DNA from 4 places in the Variovorax sp. HW608 genome. Region 3 is predicted to be linked to each of the others. Evidence: predicted binding sites of a transcription regulator. Region 3 holds the regulator's gene; each other region holds the start of a gene.

Region 1 (4,192 bases), 250 kb from region 3:
ATCACCAGGCGCGGCAAGGCCGGGTGCGACCATTCGAGTGCCGCGCGGACGTAGGCCGTTGCCGCGGCGCAGCGGCCCGCGCGCAGGTGCTCGACCTGGGCGCGCACCAGTGCCCGGTAGACGAGCGCGTAGCGCAGCACGCCTGCGGCTTGCTGCTCGCCGGTGGCGTCGAGCCATGCGTTGAGGAATCGCCAGGCGAAGTCCGGCCGCCCGCGCGCCGCGAAGTCCATCGCCGGAAACGCTGCATCTTCCGCAACGTCGATCCATCGCAGCGCGGGGTCGAACTCGATGGCGTCGAAGCCGGCGACCGCCCCGTCGAGGTCGACGATGTTGTCCAGGTGAAGGTCGCCGTGGCATTCGCGGACATGGCCGCTGCGGCGGCGCGAGACCCATTCGGGCTCGAGCTTGCGGGCGCCTGCCTCGAGCCACGCCTGCAGGCCTGCGCTCTCGGCGGCGGAGAGCATCGGGCGCACGCCCTCGAGCGCAGCCAGGGCGCGGCGCAGCGGGGGCGCGTGCCCCGTGTGCTCAGCGGTTACGTGGCGCCGGACGGGCGCTGCAGCGTGCGCAGCGGCCAGCATGGCGGCAAGCTCGTCCACGTCGCGCGCGGTGAGCGTGCCTGCGGCCAATCGCTCGCTGAAGAGGGCTCCATCGGCGAAACGTCGCATGTGCACGGCATAGTCGAGCACCGGCCCGGCGCCGTCGATCTCGGGCGCCGATGGGTTCCCCGTGATGCGTGCGACACCCAGGTACAGCGAAGGCGCCGTGCGGCGGTTCACGCGCACTTCCTCGTGGCAGAAGTGCCGCCGCTTGCGCAGCGTGGCGTAGTCCAGGAAGGCGAGGCGCACCGGCTTCTTCAGCTTGTAGGCGTGAGCGGGCGTGAGCAGGATCCAGGAGATGTGGGTCTCGATCACCCGCGCGCCCAGTCGCAGCGCGAGCGCGCGCACCAGGGCTGCGTGCTCCGCCAGCCGGCCCCGCGGGGGCGGACCGTCTGGTTCCGGGGTTGGCACGTGCACTGACTCGGGCGCCGGGTCAGTGGGCCATCAGCACGGGCACGGTCATGTGCGCGAGGATCTCGCGCGTCATCCCGCCCAGCACCAGCTCGCGCACGCGCGAGTGGCCATAGCCGCCCATCACGAGCATGTCGCTCTGGAGGTCGCACAGCCGTGACAGCAGCGCGTCGGACATCGGCACGTCGCCGACCAGGCGGTCGACCGTGGCCGCGATGCCGTGCCGGTCGAGCCAGCCGGCGAGATGCAGCTGCATCATCGGCCGCGCGTCCTCCGTGTCATCCTTCCCGGCGACATGGAGCAGCGTCACCTGGTCGGCGCGCGACAGCACCGGCAAGGCCGCGCCGAGGGCCAGCGCGGATTCGCGCGAACCGTTCCAGGCCACCATGACGCGGCGCGGGGCTGCCTTGAACTCTCCGGCGTAGGGCACCACCGCCACGGGGCGGCCAAGTCCCAGCATGACCTCGCCCACCAGCCCGTGGGAGGGGGTATCCGTCCGGTCGCCGCCGCCTTCCTGGCCGAGCACCACGAGATCGCTGGTGCGCCCATGCTCGATCAATGCGTCGGTGGTCAAGCCGTCGACCTGGCGCAACTCGAAGGAGACGGATCGCGAGGCCTTCATCTGCGTGCGGAAGGTCTCGGCGATGCCTTCGGCGCGCTGCTTCAGGTAGGCGGCCGATTCCGCAATGAAATCGCCCGCACCGGTGTCGATCGCGCCGGCCGGGATCGAGCCTTCGTAGAGGCCCGTCGGCAGCAGGCCGACCACGTGGGCATCGTGCTCGTGCGCCAGTGCCGCAGTGAAGGCGATGCGCGCCGCGCAACGGCTGCTGTTGTCGAGGTGGACCAGGATCGTCTTGTAGCTCACCGCTGTGCCCTTCTTCATGGATGCGATGCCGCATCTTCGCGCGCAGGCGCCGGCGGCGTTTGCGCTTCGTCAAGGCCGGGCGTCGAACTCCGGTTTGATCCAGCACAAACCGGCACGCCGGCGTCTTCCCTACATTGGGCCGAAGCGGGGGCCTCATGCCTCGCTCCCCATGTGAAAGGAATGCCATGAAATCCGATGCACCGGTCCCAAGCGGCGTGTTGGCCGAGCTCGACCGCCAGACCTTGCGCAGGCAGCTCGAGACCCTGAAGCAACGCACGCTGGACGAGCTGTGTCGGCGCACCGAGCCGCTGAACCCCCTCCAGGAGCGCGTGTCGTACGAACATGAGGTCCACGACAACGCGGACGATGCGGAACTGGAGCGCAGCGAGGACCTGCGCTTCGCCGAGATCGACGCCGATCGCCAGCGCCTGCGTGAGATCGAGCAGGCCCTGCGGCGAATGGACGAGGGCCGCTATGGCGTGTGCGTGGACTGCGCAGAAGGCATTCCGCGCGAGCGCCTCATGGCCTATCCGACGGCGCTGCGCTGCGGCGCCTGCCAGCTGGCCAGCGAAAGGCAGCGCCGCACCTGAAGTCGAAGGCCGCCGGCCGGGTTACGATGGCCCGGTGAACACAGTCGCCACCCCGCATCTCGCCGTCCTCGACGACGAGGTCGAGATCACCCGCATGCTGTCCGTCTACCTGAGCGCCCAGGGCTATCGCGTCAGCGCGGTCCACTCGGGATCGGACCTGATGGCGTTGATGGCCAGCGATCCACCGGCCCTGCTCCTGCTCGACCTCGGCCTGCCGGGGGAGGACGGTTTCGCGATCGCCCGGACCGTGCGCGAACACTGGCACTGCGGCCTCATCATCGTGACGGGCCGCGGCGACGCGGTGGACAAGGTGGTGGGGCTGGAGGTGGGGGCCGACGACTATGTCACCAAGCCCTTCGATCTGCGCGAGCTGCTGGCCCGCATCAAGGCCGTGCTGCGGCGCGTGGCGCCGGCCCCGCCGCCGGCTGCCCCGGCCGTGGCTTCGCCGCCGGCCCCGAATGGGCAGGTGCTGCGCTTTGCGAACTGGGCGCTCGACACGGCCGCACGACGCCTGCTCGATCCGAACGGCACGGAGACCGTGCTGACCACCGGGGAGTTCGAACTGCTCAGCGTGCTCGCAAGCCACCCGAACCGGGTGCTGTCGCGCGATTTCCTGCTCGAATCCACGCGCGGGCGCGAGGCGGGCCCGTTCGACCGGACCATCGACGTGCAGATCGGGCGTCTGCGCCGCAAGCTCGAAGCCGACCCGGGCAACCCCCAGATCATCAAGTCGGTGCGCGGGGCAGGCTACATCCTGGTCGCGAAGGTCGAAGCCGGCTGAACCCGGAGCCGTGGCCGGGTCGTGCCAGCGACCGTCATGGCTGTCGCACGAGGGTGGCCGGAAGTCCCGGTACATCGACGCGCAGTTGCAGAACGCAGCCGGACCACGGCATGGCTGCCAGCTCGTCGGCCGGCCGCTTCTCTCGCGCCGTGGTGATGTAGAGGGTGCGCAGGTCCGCCCCTCCGAAGCAGGGCATGGTCGGGCAACGCACGGGGAGCTGAACCGTGCGCAACAACTCGCCCTCTGGCGAGTAGCGCAGCACCCGGCCGCCTTCGAACATCGCCACCCAGTAGCAGCCCTCCGAATCGACGGCGGCGCCGTCGGGCCGGCCGGCGTAGTCTCCGGAGGGCGGGTGTGCGGCCGGTGGGTCGAAGCGCGCGAAGATGCGGCGGTTCGCGGGCTCGCCGCGCTTGAGGTCGTAGTCCCAGGCGGTGACCGTGTGGGCCTTGGTGTCGGCCCAGTACATCGTGCGGCCGTCGGGACTGAAGGCGAGGCCGTTGCTGGTCGTGATGTCGCCGGCGACGCGCTGCAGGCCCTGCGGATCGAGCCGGTACAGCGATGCCAGACGCTGGTCGCGTGGTTCGTAGATCGTCCCGACCCAGAAGCGGCCGCGCGGGTCGGTCTTGCCGTCGTTGAAGCGCTCGAACGCCGTGTCGTAGGGGGCGCTGGCCATCACGGTCCGCCCGCCGGTCGCCGGATCGAAGCCGAGCAGGCTGTCGCGCTGCGCCACGATCAGCGTGCCGTCGTCGCAGGCGGCGCAGCAGCCGAGATCGTGCGCGAAGGCCCAGCTCGCGTGTGCCTGGCTGCCGGGGTCATAGCGATGCAGGGTGCGGCCCGGGATGTCGCACCAGTACAGCGCCTGCTCGCGCGGATGCCACAGCGGCGATTCGCCGAGCAGGCAGGGTTCGACGGGCAGGCGTTCGATGTCCATCACATCAGGCGAGCTCGT
Region 2 (4,192 bases), 250 kb from region 3:
AGGCGAAGAATCTGTTCCGCGCTGCTTCCCATGACGAGCCGCGAGACGCCGCGGCGCCCGTGCGTGCCGAGCACGATCAGGTCGGCACGCCATTGCGTGGCTTCCGTGATGACGACGTCCTGGACCGGGGATTCAGAGATGACCGCGGGGTATGCCGTCGCGGTGTAGCGTTCGTGCAGCGCGGTCTCGACCTCGACGCCGGCCGCCAGTGCGCTGCGCTTCGCGTCCTCGATGACACGCGCACCGTCGTCGCGTGCGGCCTGAAGCCACTTTCCCGGCGTGCCGGACTGAGCGTCCATGGCGAGGGCCAGCGACAGGTCGTCGACGACATGGACCAGCCGCAGCCGGCCATGGGTCAGCTGGGCGAGGCGGATGGCCTCTTCGAGTCCGTGCTGCGAGACCGGGCTGCCGTCGACGGGGACCAGGATGCGTTGGTACATGGAGCCTCCTTCGGTGCGGTGCAGGTAATGCGATGCGCCCAGTATCGAAAGGGCAGCGAAGGACGCGCTTGATCTGGCGCAAACGAGGGTCATCGGGTGCCGCCCGACGAAAGACTCAGGCGCTGCGCAAGGCGTCGACCAGCACGGCCTGCATGATGCGGCGGTGGTTGTCCTGCGCGGCTTCGTCGTCGACCGCCATGTCGCCGATCCACAGGACCCAGCGGCCGGGCCCGGAGGCGTCCGCGACCGCCGCCATCTTCTCGCCGCCGCCCTCGGCGCGGGTCTTCGTGAGGATCGCGACGCCCATCGCGCGGGCCGCGGCCATGAACATCCGGGCCCGCGCCCTGCGTCCGTTGCCGATGAAGACGATCCGCCGGTCGCCCGGGCCCTGGTGCTCGCAGAGCGTCCAGAGGTCCGCGATCACCCGGGCCGGATGGGTATCGAGTTCCAGGCCGGGGAACACCGGCACGCCGGCCTGCGACTCGATCAGCCGCCGGATCGAGGCATGGAGATCGGCGCAATCGATGCCGTCGTACATGCGGCCGAGCAGACGGGCCAGCGTACCGACCTCCTCGTCTGCTTGGCGGGTCCGCGCGGGGCGGGGAAATTCCAGCATGGCCACGCGGGCGCCGATTTCCTCGGCGGCATGTTGCAGGCTCGACGGCCCGGCGGAGGCATCCGGACGCAGCAGCGCGAGGTTCTTGCCGCGCAGCGGACGCGCGGCTGCGGGCCGCCGCAGTTGCTCGGCGGTCGCAATGAGGGAGGCAATCCCGGCGGAAGACAGGGGGTCGGCCACCGGAGGTCGCACGGCATGAGAGGCGATCACGCGGCCAACGCTACGCCGGTTGCGACGGGCGGACTTGACGCCGCTCAATATCGATGCGTCCTCAAGCGCCTGACAGGCGCCCGTGGCTCATTCGATCGCCAGCGCGCCGCTGGGCAGCGTCACGCGAAGCGGCTTGCGCCCGGCCTCCGCCTCCGTCTTTTCGCCCTCGGTCGGCTGTTCGATCGCGCGCACCAGCAGGATGGGGACGGGCGCGATGCGCAGGATCTGCTCGGCGCTGCTGCCGAGGAACAGGCGCTTCGCCCCGCGGCGGCCGTGGGTGCCCAGCACGATCAGATCGGCCGGCCAGCTCGCGGCCTCCTTCGTGACGAGCTCGGGCACCGAGCCGTCGAGGTTGTCGCGCAGTATCGTGTCCGCTGCGATGCCGGCGGCCAGGGCCTTCTGCCGGCATTCGGCCAGGAGCTTGCTGCCGTTCTCGCGCAGCAGGCCCACCCAGTCGCCGACATAGCCGGAATAGGCGTCCATCGCAAAGGCGGCGGACAGCTCGTCGACCACGTGGATCAGCCGCAGCCTGCCGTTGACGAGTCGCGCCATGTCGATGGCCTGCTCGAGGCCCTGCATCGAGGTCGCGCTGCCGTCGACGGGGACGAGAATCTGCTGGTACATGGCGTGCTCCTTGTGGGTGTTCTTGAACGAGCCCCAGTATGGCGCGCAGCCCGCGATCGCGATTGACGCAGGTCAAGCGCCGCAGGGGCCGATGCCGCTTGATCCGGATCAAGCGGCAGCGATATCCGCCAAAATAGCATCGAACGACCCAGGGAGGGCAAGGCCCACGCGGCGCACCGGACGAGACCATGAGCAGCATGACTTCGATGTTGGCGACCCTTGTGGCGGGATGGCTGCTTGCCTTCAGCGCCACCTGCCAGGCCGCGGCGGATGCCGGGGACCTCGCATCGAAGGCGTCGGCGCCATCCGCCGCCGCCCAGCCCGACGAAGCCGCCACGCTGCGCATACTCCATCGCGACATCCTCACGATGCGGGGGCGCATCGCCGGCATGACGCCGCAGGCGCGCGTGCGGCGGGCCCGCGAACGCCTGGAGGCGTTGCCGGACGAGGCGGTTGCGCTGCCGATCAATACCGTGCAGTTCCAGTCCGGCGGCGGCCGCGGCGTGCAGTTCCTGGTCGGCGACCTTCCCTTGTTCTCGGTGGTCGAGGGTGACGTCGACGCCGACACCAAGCAGGATTTCGACGCCCTGGTCGCCCAGACGCGCGACCACATGGAGGAGGTCCACGCCGCATGGGGCGAGATGCGCAGCAGGCCGCTGTTGCTGCAAGGCCTGTTGCGGTCGGCTGGTGCCACCTTGCTCTTCGTTGCGTTGGTCTGGGGCGCCTATCGGGTCATGGCCCGGGTGGTGGTGCTGATGGAAAAGAGGCGGGACGTGCTCGCGGCACGCTTTTCCCACGTCGACTGGCGCGAATTCCTCGCCAGGGTGGCGGTCGTTGTCCTGCAGGTGCTCCAATGGATCGTCCTGCTCGCGCTCACCTATTCATGGGCGCACTTCGTGCTCGGCAGCTTCGTGGCCACGGCGCCGATCGCGCGCGATCTCGGCGATTGGCTGGTGCACAAGCTCTCCTGGCTGGCCGAGGGCGCGCTGGACAGCCTGCCGGGGTTTGCAACCGTCGTGATCGTCCTCGCATTCACACGCCTGGTCGTCGACCTGCTGGGCTACCTGTTCGATGCGCTGCAGAAGGGCCGCCTGCGCCTGCCGCTGTTCCACCCCGAGACCGTGAGCGCGACCCGCCGCATCTTCACGGTCTTTGCCTGGTGCGTCGGCATCGCAGTGGCCTATCCTTTCCTGCCCGGCGCGAGCAGCGATGTGTTCAAGGGACTCTCGGTCCTGTTCGGCCTGATGATCACGCTCGGGTCCACCGGGCTGGTCACGCAACTCATGAGCGGGCTGGTCGTCATCTACTCGCGCTCGCTGCACAAGGGCGACTTCGTCGACATCAACGGCGTGCAGGGCGTGGTCACCGAGGTGGCCTCGCTCGCGACCAAGATCGTCAACGTGCGCAACGACGAAATCACGATCCCGAATTCGGTCGTGATCTCCAGTCCGATCCACAACTATTCGAAGCTCTCGGGCACGCACGGCACGCTGCTCAGCACCAAGGTCACCATCGGCTACGACGCGCCCTGGCGGCAGGTGCATGCACTGCTGATCGACGCGGCGCGCAGGACCCGCGGCGTGCGCGCGACGCCGGAGCCCTACGTCTACCAGCGCGCGCTGTCGGACTTCTACGTCGAATACGAGCTGTTCGCCAGCATCGAGAACCCGCCGGACCGCATCCCGATCCTTTCGGCCCTTCACGAGAGCATCCAGGACGCCTTCAACGAGCACGGTGTCCAGATCATGTCGCCGCACTTCCTGGGCCAGCCGGACCACGCGGTCGTGGTGCCGAAGACGCAGTGGTACGCGAGCCCCGCCTCGCCGGGCCCGCAGGTGTCATCCGTGCGCGGCCGCCAGGGGTGAGGGCAGGAGGGGCTCGTCGGCTGCGAGCGGCTCGGCGGCCGCGCGCAACTGCCGCAGCACGGCGGCGTCGGCCTCCGAGGCATCGGATGTGCGGGCGGCGAGGCGCTCGCGCAGGACCCCATCCGGTGCCTGGCAGGCGAGGATCTGGAACCGCACGCCGCACCGGCGTGCGAGTTCATGTGCCGCGTCGCGCTCGGCGCGACGCAGGAAAGCCGCATCGATCACCACGCTGAAGCCCGCGCCGAGGAGGGTGCGCGCGAGCGCGAAGAGCTGCTCGTAGGTGCGCGCCGTCGCCTCGCGCGAATAGATGTCGAGCCCGTGCGCGCGCGAGCTCTCGAGCGCACCCAGGCCGAACAGGCGCTTGCGTTCCACGTCGGAGCGCACGCGGATCGCCCCATGCTGCTCCAGCAGCCTTTGGGACTGGAAGGTCTTGCCGG
Region 3 (4,192 bases):
GCCCCCTGCCCGTGCATGCCCAGGCCGGTCAGCGCAGCGGCACCGCCTTCGGGCGCTCGCACGATCCGGATGACGCCAGCGCAGGCCGCGCCGCACATCGCGACGCAGTGCGGCCCGCCGGCCAGCCCCATGAGGAGCCCCGCTCCGAGCAATCCGGTCTGCATCCTTCAGACGATCCGCGAGAAGCGCGACCGGTTGCGATCGGCCTGCAGGTAGCGATCGAACGCCATCGCGATGGCGCGCACGAAGAACCAGCCGGTGGGCGTGACTTCGAGGTCGCGCTCGCTCACGCGCACCAGTCCCTGCGCGGCCAGCGGTCCGAGCGCGGCGAGCTCGTGCGCGAAATGGTCCTTGAAATCGATCAGGTGCGCGAGGCTGATGGTCTCGAAGTCCACTTGGCCCTGGCACATGATGGCCATGATCACCGCCCGGCGAAGCACATCGTCCCGTGTGAGCGCCAGACCGCGCACCACCGGAATGCGGCCCTGGTCGACCAGGTCGTAGTACTCCTCGAGCGTCTTGGCGTTCTGGCTGTAGGTCGCGCCGACGCGCCCGATGGCCGAAACGCCCAGCGCCACCAGGTCGCAGTCCGGCTGTGTGCTGTAGCCCTGGAAATTGCGATGCAGGCGGCCCTGCCGCTTGGCGATCGCGAGCGGGTCGTCCGGCAGCGCGAAATGGTCCATGCCGATGTAGACGTAGCCGGCGGCGGTGAAGGCGGCGATCGCCCGCGACAGCATCTCGACCTTGGTCTTCGCGTCCGGCAGATCCTCTGCCGCGATGCGCCGCTGCGGCTTGAAGCGCTCCGGCAGATGCGCATAGGCATAGAGCGCGATCCGGTCCGGCCGCAGGTCGCACACCTGCGCGAGCGTGCGGTCGAAAGAGGCCCGGCTCTGCTTGGGCAGCCCGTAGATGAGATCGATGTTGATCGAGCGGAATCCCAGCGAACGCGCGCTCGCCATCAGGTCGAAGACCTCGGCCGCGGGCTGGATGCGGTGCACCGCCTTCTGCACGTCCGGGTCGAAATCCTGCACGCCGAAGCTCAGCCGGTTGAAGCCGAGCCTGGCCAGCCGCTCGAGCCGGGCGCCGTCCACGGTGCGCGGGTCGATCTCGATGGATTGTTCCCGCTCCGGCGAAAGCGTGAATTCGCGCCCGAGCATCGCGAGCAGCCTGCCGAGGCCCTCGTCGTCGAGGAAGGTCGGCGTGCCGCCCCCCAGATGCACCTGGCTGACCACCGCCCCCCGACCCAGCGCAGCGACCTGCAGCGCCAGCTCGCGCTCCAGGTAGTCGAGGTATTCGACCGCCCAGTGCTTGTGGCGGGTGACGATCTTGTTGCACGCGCAGTAGTAACAGAGCGATTCGCAGAACGGCAGGTGCACGTACAGCGAGAGCGGCCGCCCGTGCATCCCGGTGGCGCTGCGCTGGTGCAGCGCCTGGATGTAGTCGTCGGCCGTGAAAGCATCCACGAATCGATCGGCCGTCGGGTAGGAGGTATAACGTGGACCGGAGACGTCGAAACGCCGCAGTACGGCAGGCGACGGCAGCTCCAGGGAAGGTGAAGCGGTCGCGAATGCAGGGAAAGAGTTCATCGCAGGCGATCAAAGGCGGTCTGCGGCCACTATGCCGCCAGGACGCTCCTCGATCATTGATGCGGATCAACACCCGCGGCCACGCCCGGCTTCAGAATCAACAACATACTCGACGTACATCAATGAAAATCGAAAACATCAAGGTTGCCTGCTCGAGCTGCAACCTGCGGGAGCTCTGCATGCCGGTAGGGCTGGATCCCTCCGAGCTCCAACGCATCGACGACATCGTGGCCAAACGGCGCAAGGTCCGCCGCCGCGAGATGCTCTTTCGCAACGGCGATCGCTTCACCTCGCTCTACGCGATCCGCACCGGCGTCTTCAAGACCCGGGTGGCGAGCCAGGACGGCCGCGACCAGGTAACGGGCTTCCAGATGGCCGGCGAGATCATCGGCCTCGACGGCATCGTCAACGACCAGCACACCTGCGACGCGGTGGCGCTGGAGGATTCCGAAGTCTGCGTGATGCCCTTCGACCGCATCGAGGAGCTTTCGCGCGAGGTGACCGCGCTGCAACGGCACGTGCACCAGATCATGAGCCGCGAGATCGTGCGCGAGCACGGCGTGATGATGCTGCTGGGCAGCATGCGCGCCGAAGAGCGCCTCGCGGCCTTCCTCCTCAATCTCGCGCAGCGCCTGCATGCGCGCGGCTTCTCGCGCTCCGAACTCGTGCTGCGCATGACGCGCGAGGAGATCGGCAGCTACCTCGGGCTCAAGCTCGAAACCGTGAGCCGCACCCTCTCCAAGTTCATGGAAGAGGGGCTCATCGAGGTCCAGCAGCGCAACCTGCGCATCGTCGATGCCGAGGGCCTGCGCCGGCTCATCACGCCGGCCGCCTGCTGATCGGCGCCGCCCACCAATCCAAGACACCTGCGGAACCGGCCCTGCCGGGCCGCTGGGTGCACCCTTCACCGCACATCGTCCGCCGGCGTCGCGGCATGGTTGCGGCCGCTCAAGGCCGGCATCAGCTTCTTGTCGGCCAGGGTCTTGTTGATTTCGATGCCCTGCCGATAGTAGTCCTCGGCGACGACCGGGTCCGGCGAGCGCATGGCCAGCCACAGCGTGACGAAGCTCGCGACCACCACCACCGCCGGACCGGCCAGGACCATCCACAGCAGCGGGTAGCGCCACCAGGGTTGGCTGGTGACTGCATCGTTCTTGTTCGTTGCGTTCATCGTCATCTCCTTGAATCGCATCAACGGGGCACCATGAAGGTCGCCTTCTCCGAAACCTGCGCCCCGCCCTCGGCGGCGCGGACGTCGAAATACACCGGGTGCGAACCCGGCTCCGCGCCGCCATACGGCAGTTGGAGGCGCACCGCGACCCAGCGCGACTGCGCAGGCCCCACTTCCACAGGCTGTTCGGGCGACGCGCGCAGTCCGTCGAGACCGCGAGCCTCGATGCGGTAGTGCTGCGTCTTTTCGGTCGCGTTCATGATCTGCAGGCGGTACACGTTCTCGATCCGGCCGCCTTCGGCGATGCGCGCCAGCGTGCCGCGATCGCGCACCACGTCCACCTTGAGCGGCGTGCGGATCACCAGGCTGGCCAGCAGGCCGATGCACAGCGCGACCAGGACGCCGCTGTAGATCAGCACCCGCGGCCGCAGCACGCGGCGCAACATCTGCCGCGATGACCAGTGCCCCGCCATGCTGTTCTGCGTGGCGTAGCGGATCAGGCCGCGCGGCGAGGCGAGCTTGTCCATCACCGTGTTGCAGGCGTCCACGCACAGGCCGCAGCCGATGCACTCGTACTGCAGGCCCTGCCGGATGTCGATGCCGGTCGGACACACCTGCACGCACAGCGAGCAGTCGATGCAGTCGCCCTGCCCCAGCGCCCGCGCATCCGCGCCCTTGGCCCGCACGCCGCGAGGCTCGCCGCGCTCGGTGTCGTAGCTCACGATCAGCGTGTCGCGGTCGAACATCGCGCTCTGGAAGCGCGCGTACGGGCACATGTACTTGCAGACCTGCTCGCGCATGAAGCCCGCATTGCCATAGGTCGCGAAGGCGTAGAACAGCACCCAGAAGACTTCCCAGCCGCTCATGCGCGTCTGCAGGAAGTCCAGGCCGAGATCGCGTATCGGCGTGAAGTAGCCGACGAAAGTGAAGCCGGTCCACACCGCGATGCCGAGCCACACCACGTGCTTGAACCACTTCTTGACCAGCTTCTCGATCGAGAGCTCGCCGTCGTCCAGCCGCATGCGCGCGGCGCGGTTGCCTTCGATCTTCTGCTCGATCCACAGGAAGATCTCCGCATAGACCGTCTGCGGACAGGTATAGCCGCACCACAGGCGCCCCGCCACCGCGGTGAAGAGGAAGAGCGAGAGCGCCGAGATGACCAAGAGCCCCGTCAGGTAGATCAGGTCCTGCGGATAGAGCACCAGCCCGAAGATGTAGAAGCGCCGCGTGGCCAGGTCGAAGAGCACCGCCTGCCGCTGCCCCCACTCGAGCCACGGCATGCCGTAGAACACCAGTTGGGTGACGAACACCATGACCCAGCGCCAGCGCGCGAAGACGCCGTCGATGGAGCGTGGGTAGACCTTCTTGTGCGCCTCGTACAGGCCCACGCTCTTCTCGGCCGCCGCGATCGGGATCACGCGGCGCGGCGCGCTGC
Region 4 (4,192 bases), 3.5 Mb from region 3:
TTCGTAAACCGTGACCTCGAATCCGCGTTCGAGCAGCTCGTGCGCCGCCGTCAGACCGCCGATTCCCCCACCCAGCACCGCCACCGATTTGCCCATGAAGACTCCTCGATCCCATTGTTGTGTGAGGCGCGATCGTAGAGAACCTTTGTATGAATTGGCAAGATGTGCCACTCCCACCGGTCGCTCAGGGTCTTGTCTTCATCGGCCCAGGCTGGCCCACAGCGCCGGCTCCAGCGAGGCGGCCGCGAGCAGGCCGCCCATGAAGGCGCCTTGCACGCCCGGACTGACCACGTCCTGCCCCGCCAGCAACAAGCCAGGCAGGGGCGTGCGCACATGCAAGGCCGGGCTGGTCAGCCGCCCGGCGCTCATCTCGATGCCATACATGGCGCCGCCCGGAGAACGCACATAGCGCCGCTGCGTGAGCGGCGTCGACAACTCGTGGAAGCGCAGCATGGGCTTGAGCGCCGGGAAGTGGCGCAGGAACTGCGACAGCAGCCTCTCCTCGATCCGGGCCTCCAGCGCGAGGTAATCCTGCGGCCGCTCGCCGTCCGGCCGCGCCAGCCAGGGCGCGAAGACATGCGGATCGACCATGGCCACCAACTCGGCGGTCGGCCTGCCGCGGCTTTCCGGGTCCTTCAGCGACGGAAAGGCCACGAAGATGCCGGGCGCATCTTCGTCGGCCGGTCGTTGCCAAAGGCTGCCGATGGCGTCACCCTCGAAGATCCAGTGGTTTGCGCTGCTCGCACCGGCCGCTCGCAGGTCGCCCTCCAGCCCGACGAACAGCGAGATGCAGGACAGCCCCGGGGCCAGCGCCTGGATGGTCTGTTGCCAGCCGGCGGCGACATCGGGCGCCAGACAGGCCACGGTGTTGCCGACGCCCATGGCGGAAATCAGTCGCGGGCTCGACGCCACGTGTTGCTCGCCGCCCATCGCGTAGACCACGCCACTCACGCGCCCGCCCTCGGTCGTGATGCGCTGCACATCGCAGCCCAGGCTCAAAGCGCCACCGGCGGCCTCGATCACCGGCTGCAGGCATTGCGCGAAGCGAGCCGGACCTCCTATCGGGTAATAGGCGCCGCCGTTGTAGGCGCCGGTGACCAGGGCATGCATCGCAAACGGCGCCTGCGCCGGCGGTGCGCCGTAGTCGGCCCAGCGCGCGCCCAGCACCGCCCGTAGCTCGGGGTCGGAGATCAGCGCCAGCTCGTCGGCCAGCGTACGCCGCGTCCAATGCTCGGCATCGGCTCCGCGCCAGAGGCTCAGGGCCCAGGCCACCCAGTGCGGCATGGCATGCGAGGCGAAGAGCTGCATGGCGGTGCGACGCGCCGCATCGCAGGATTCGAACCAGTGTCCAATGGCGCGTTCCTGCTGCGGAAAGCGCGCAACGAGCGCTTCGCGGTAGGCCGATTCCGGGTGCAGGATGCCAAACTCGAAGCCGGGCAATCGGACGATGTCACGATGGCGTCCCACATGCGGCCTCCGGCTGCCACCGCGACTGCGTGGCCCAGGCGCGCAGCATCGCTCCGCCGCGCGAATGACCGTTTGACGCACCGCAAGGCAGTGCAAGCCCAAGCCCCAGGGCCTTGATCGCGGTCAAGGCCGCGCGGCTCGACAAATCCAAAAATGCAGGGGAACGCTCCTTCCTCTGGAGGTCACGCATGGACGACGAAATGAGACGGAAGATCCTGGCGCTGCTGGATCAACATCGGATCATGACCATCGCGACGCTGCGCCCGGATGGCTGGCCGCAGGCCACGACCGTCGGCTACGTGAACGATGGCCTGACCCTGTACTTTCTCTGCGGGCTGGACAGTCAGAAGGCAGGCAACCTGGCGCGCGATGACCGCGTCTCGCTGACGATCGATCACGACACGGCGGACTTGATGGCGATCACCGGCCTGTCGATGGCAGGACGCGCGCAGGCGGTGAATGACCGGGCCGAAGCGGAGAAAGTCCTGCGCATGCTGCCGCTGAAATACCCGGACGCCCCGCCCCTGCCGATGAAGATGCCGAGCCCGGACGAGGTTCGCCTGTTCCGCATCACGCCCACGGTCATTTCCGTGCTCGACTACTCGAAGGGCTTTGGGCATACGGATCTCGTCACTTGCTGATGCCTACGGCGCTGACGCTCCCTGCTTGCGCTTGCAGATCCAGCACCAGCTGCTCGTACGAGCTGGCAATATGGTCCACGCTCTCGCGAAACTCGGCCTTGGCCTGCCCCGTCGCCTCGGCTTGCCCAGGCAGAACGAGCGCCGCGATGTGAGCATCGGAAGTCTCCAAACGCAGTTCACGCGCCAGTCTTATCCCGGTCTCCGGGCTCGCACCACCGGTCATCGTGACCAGGCAAATGACGCGGATCGTTGTCTCAGGCATTCGCGAATATTTCAGGGAGCGCAAATCTTCAATCGTCAGATCTCGTGCGTCCAGACGCAGGCTTCGCAGCATTCGAACAAGGATCTCGGTCACCAGGTCATCGCCCGGCCCGCCCATGCCCACGCAGACGACAACGGAGTGATCGCCGGGTTGTTCGCCCGTCTGCGGGTGTTCGCGGAGCATCCGCCTCTGCCGCAGCAAGCGCGCCGAACTCGCTTCCTCGAGCACGGACATCGGCTTTGGACTCATGGCGCGATCACGCTTGGCACCGTCGAGGGCTTCGACGACCTGCACGATCGTGCTGCGAAGTTGGGCCTGTTGCCGCAGCGTGGTCTGTCCCTTGAGGTAGTCGGCGCGGCCCAGCTGAATCGCAGGCACCAGCACGCTGTCACAGTACCTGGCGAACGATCCCCGCCGCAGGTATTCGCGTGCCCCGGCGATGATCTCCTCCGAGTCGCCGGACAGAGCCCGCTGGTAGAACTTCTGCGCCATCGTCAGCGCCGGGCCATCCCCGAGCACGACGTCGAGGAAGCCCAGCGACTCGGCGTGGCGGCCGGCTACCGCCAGACACAAGGTCAGCGGCGTCGCGATGATCACGCCGACCGCCCCCCACAGCCAGCCCCAGAAGAGCGTGGCCAGCACGATGGACAAAGGAGAGAGCCCCGTCGCCTGACCGTAGACACGGGGCTCGATGACGTGGGAGGTGACCAGGTCGGCCGTCAGGAACACGGCGCCCGTCGTCAGCATCAGGGTCCAATTCTCGGCCGCACCCAGGGCCAGAAGCATGGCCAGCAAAGCTGCCGCGAGCACTCCGACATAGGGCACGAACCGCAGAATGGCTGTGATCGCTGCAATCAGCGCCGCCTCCGGCAAGCCCGTGGCAGCGAGCGCTACCCAGATGACAAGCCCGAAGCAGATGTTGACCGCTATCTGGCGCGCCAGATAGCGAGAAAGCCTGTCGCCGGCGTCGTTGATGGCCAAGGTCGTCGCCCGCAGATCGCCGCCCATGAGTCGTATGAAGCGGTCCCGCAGGGATTCCCGCTCCAGCAGCAGGAAGACAAGGACGACGATCGTGATGCCAGCGCTGCCGATCGGACCAGCGACCCATGAAAGAAGTCGGCCGAGGCGCTCCATCGGGTCGGGCTTGGGTTGGAGGACGCCTTCCGACGATTTTCCATCGACTCCGGAACGGACGACTCTTGTCGTCGGTTCGGCGGCATTGGCCCCGACCTTGCTGGCCGGGTTGAAGAGCGCTTCAGCGGCGTCCCAGGTCTTCTCGATCGGCGACAACGCAACGAGACGCAGCGAGCGCAAATTGCGCTCGAGCGTCGCCTGGTATGCAGGCAGATGAGATGCCATCCGGATGGCATGCACACCGATCAGCGTAGCCAGCAGTGCGATGACCAGGGCAGCGGACGCTACGGCTCCCAACACCGATGAGACATGCCCCAGTCCGAAGACGCGCAGCCGCCGGACCAGAGGGTTGACTGCGAAGCACAGCAAGACTGCCAGGGTCACCGGTACGAGGATCGACCGGCCGAGATAGAGCAGGCCGAGCGCAGCCGACATTGCCAGCACGATGAGCGCGATGCTCCAGGTGCGTGGGAATCGCCTCGGCCATCCTCGGTTCATCGCAGGTACTCGACCAACTGCTCGGCGCCCTTCTGGACCCCAACCTCGGCGGCCGCCATCGAACCCATGCCCGCTGGAAGGTTCCAGGCATTCGGGTACTGCTTGGCGACATAGGCGCCCAGCAGCGCGTTCGTCGAGGAGTCGTAGATCTCGACCGCGAAACTCACGGAGCCCGACAGCATTCCCTCCT

What was found. The regulator FNR, encoded in region 3, switches genes on or off when oxygen is low (the NO sensors DNR and NnrR bind a similar motif). The targets are predictions, from matches to a motif close to TTGATNNNNATCAA.
Region 1: a site for FNR is predicted at 1,967-1,980, ahead of VAR608DRAFT_RS30510 (TraR/DksA family transcriptional regulator). Genes of this name have one in related genera too.
Region 2: a site for FNR is predicted at 1,989-2,002, ahead of VAR608DRAFT_RS30530 (universal stress protein). Genes of this name have one in related genera too.
Region 4: a site for FNR is predicted at 1,581-1,594, ahead of VAR608DRAFT_RS12635 (phytoene desaturase family protein). Genes of this name have one in related genera too.

Annotation. Positions count from the first base shown of each region.
Region 1 covers NZ_LT607803.1:6,452,117-6,456,308, reverse strand. The annotation lists gene VAR608DRAFT_RS30520 (bifunctional aminoglycoside phosphotransferase/ATP-binding protein) at 1-1,007, opposite strand, end outside; gene VAR608DRAFT_RS30515 (universal stress protein) at 1,030-1,890, opposite strand; gene VAR608DRAFT_RS30510 (TraR/DksA family transcriptional regulator) at 2,058-2,462, shown strand; gene VAR608DRAFT_RS30505 (winged helix-turn-helix domain-containing protein) at 2,497-3,243, shown strand; gene VAR608DRAFT_RS30500 (SMP-30/gluconolactonase/LRE family protein) at 3,278-4,174, opposite strand; gene VAR608DRAFT_RS30495 (carbohydrate kinase family protein) at 4,179-4,192, opposite strand, start outside.
Region 2 covers NZ_LT607803.1:6,456,329-6,460,520, reverse strand. The annotation lists gene VAR608DRAFT_RS30540 (universal stress protein) at 1-440, opposite strand, end outside; gene VAR608DRAFT_RS30535 (hypothetical protein) at 556-1,236, opposite strand; gene VAR608DRAFT_RS30530 (universal stress protein) at 1,354-1,890, opposite strand; gene VAR608DRAFT_RS30525 (mechanosensitive ion channel family protein) at 2,079-3,755, shown strand; gene VAR608DRAFT_RS30520 (bifunctional aminoglycoside phosphotransferase/ATP-binding protein) at 3,729-4,192, opposite strand, start outside.
Region 3 covers NZ_LT607803.1:6,201,730-6,205,921, forward strand. The annotation lists gene VAR608DRAFT_RS29310 (sulfite exporter TauE/SafE family protein) at 1-164, opposite strand, end outside; gene hemN (oxygen-independent coproporphyrinogen III oxidase) at 168-1,586, opposite strand; gene fnr (fumarate/nitrate reduction transcriptional regulator Fnr) at 1,646-2,425, shown strand; gene VAR608DRAFT_RS29325 (FixH family protein) at 2,491-2,757, opposite strand; gene ccoG (cytochrome c oxidase accessory protein CcoG) at 2,778-4,192, opposite strand, start outside.
Region 4 covers NZ_LT607803.1:2,696,872-2,701,063, forward strand. The annotation lists gene VAR608DRAFT_RS12630 (FAD-dependent oxidoreductase) at 1-96, opposite strand, end outside; gene VAR608DRAFT_RS12635 (phytoene desaturase family protein) at 199-1,467, opposite strand; gene VAR608DRAFT_RS12640 (pyridoxamine 5'-phosphate oxidase family protein) at 1,656-2,108, shown strand; gene VAR608DRAFT_RS12645 (AI-2E family transporter) at 2,098-4,002, opposite strand; gene VAR608DRAFT_RS12650 (DUF3313 domain-containing protein) at 3,999-4,192, opposite strand, start outside.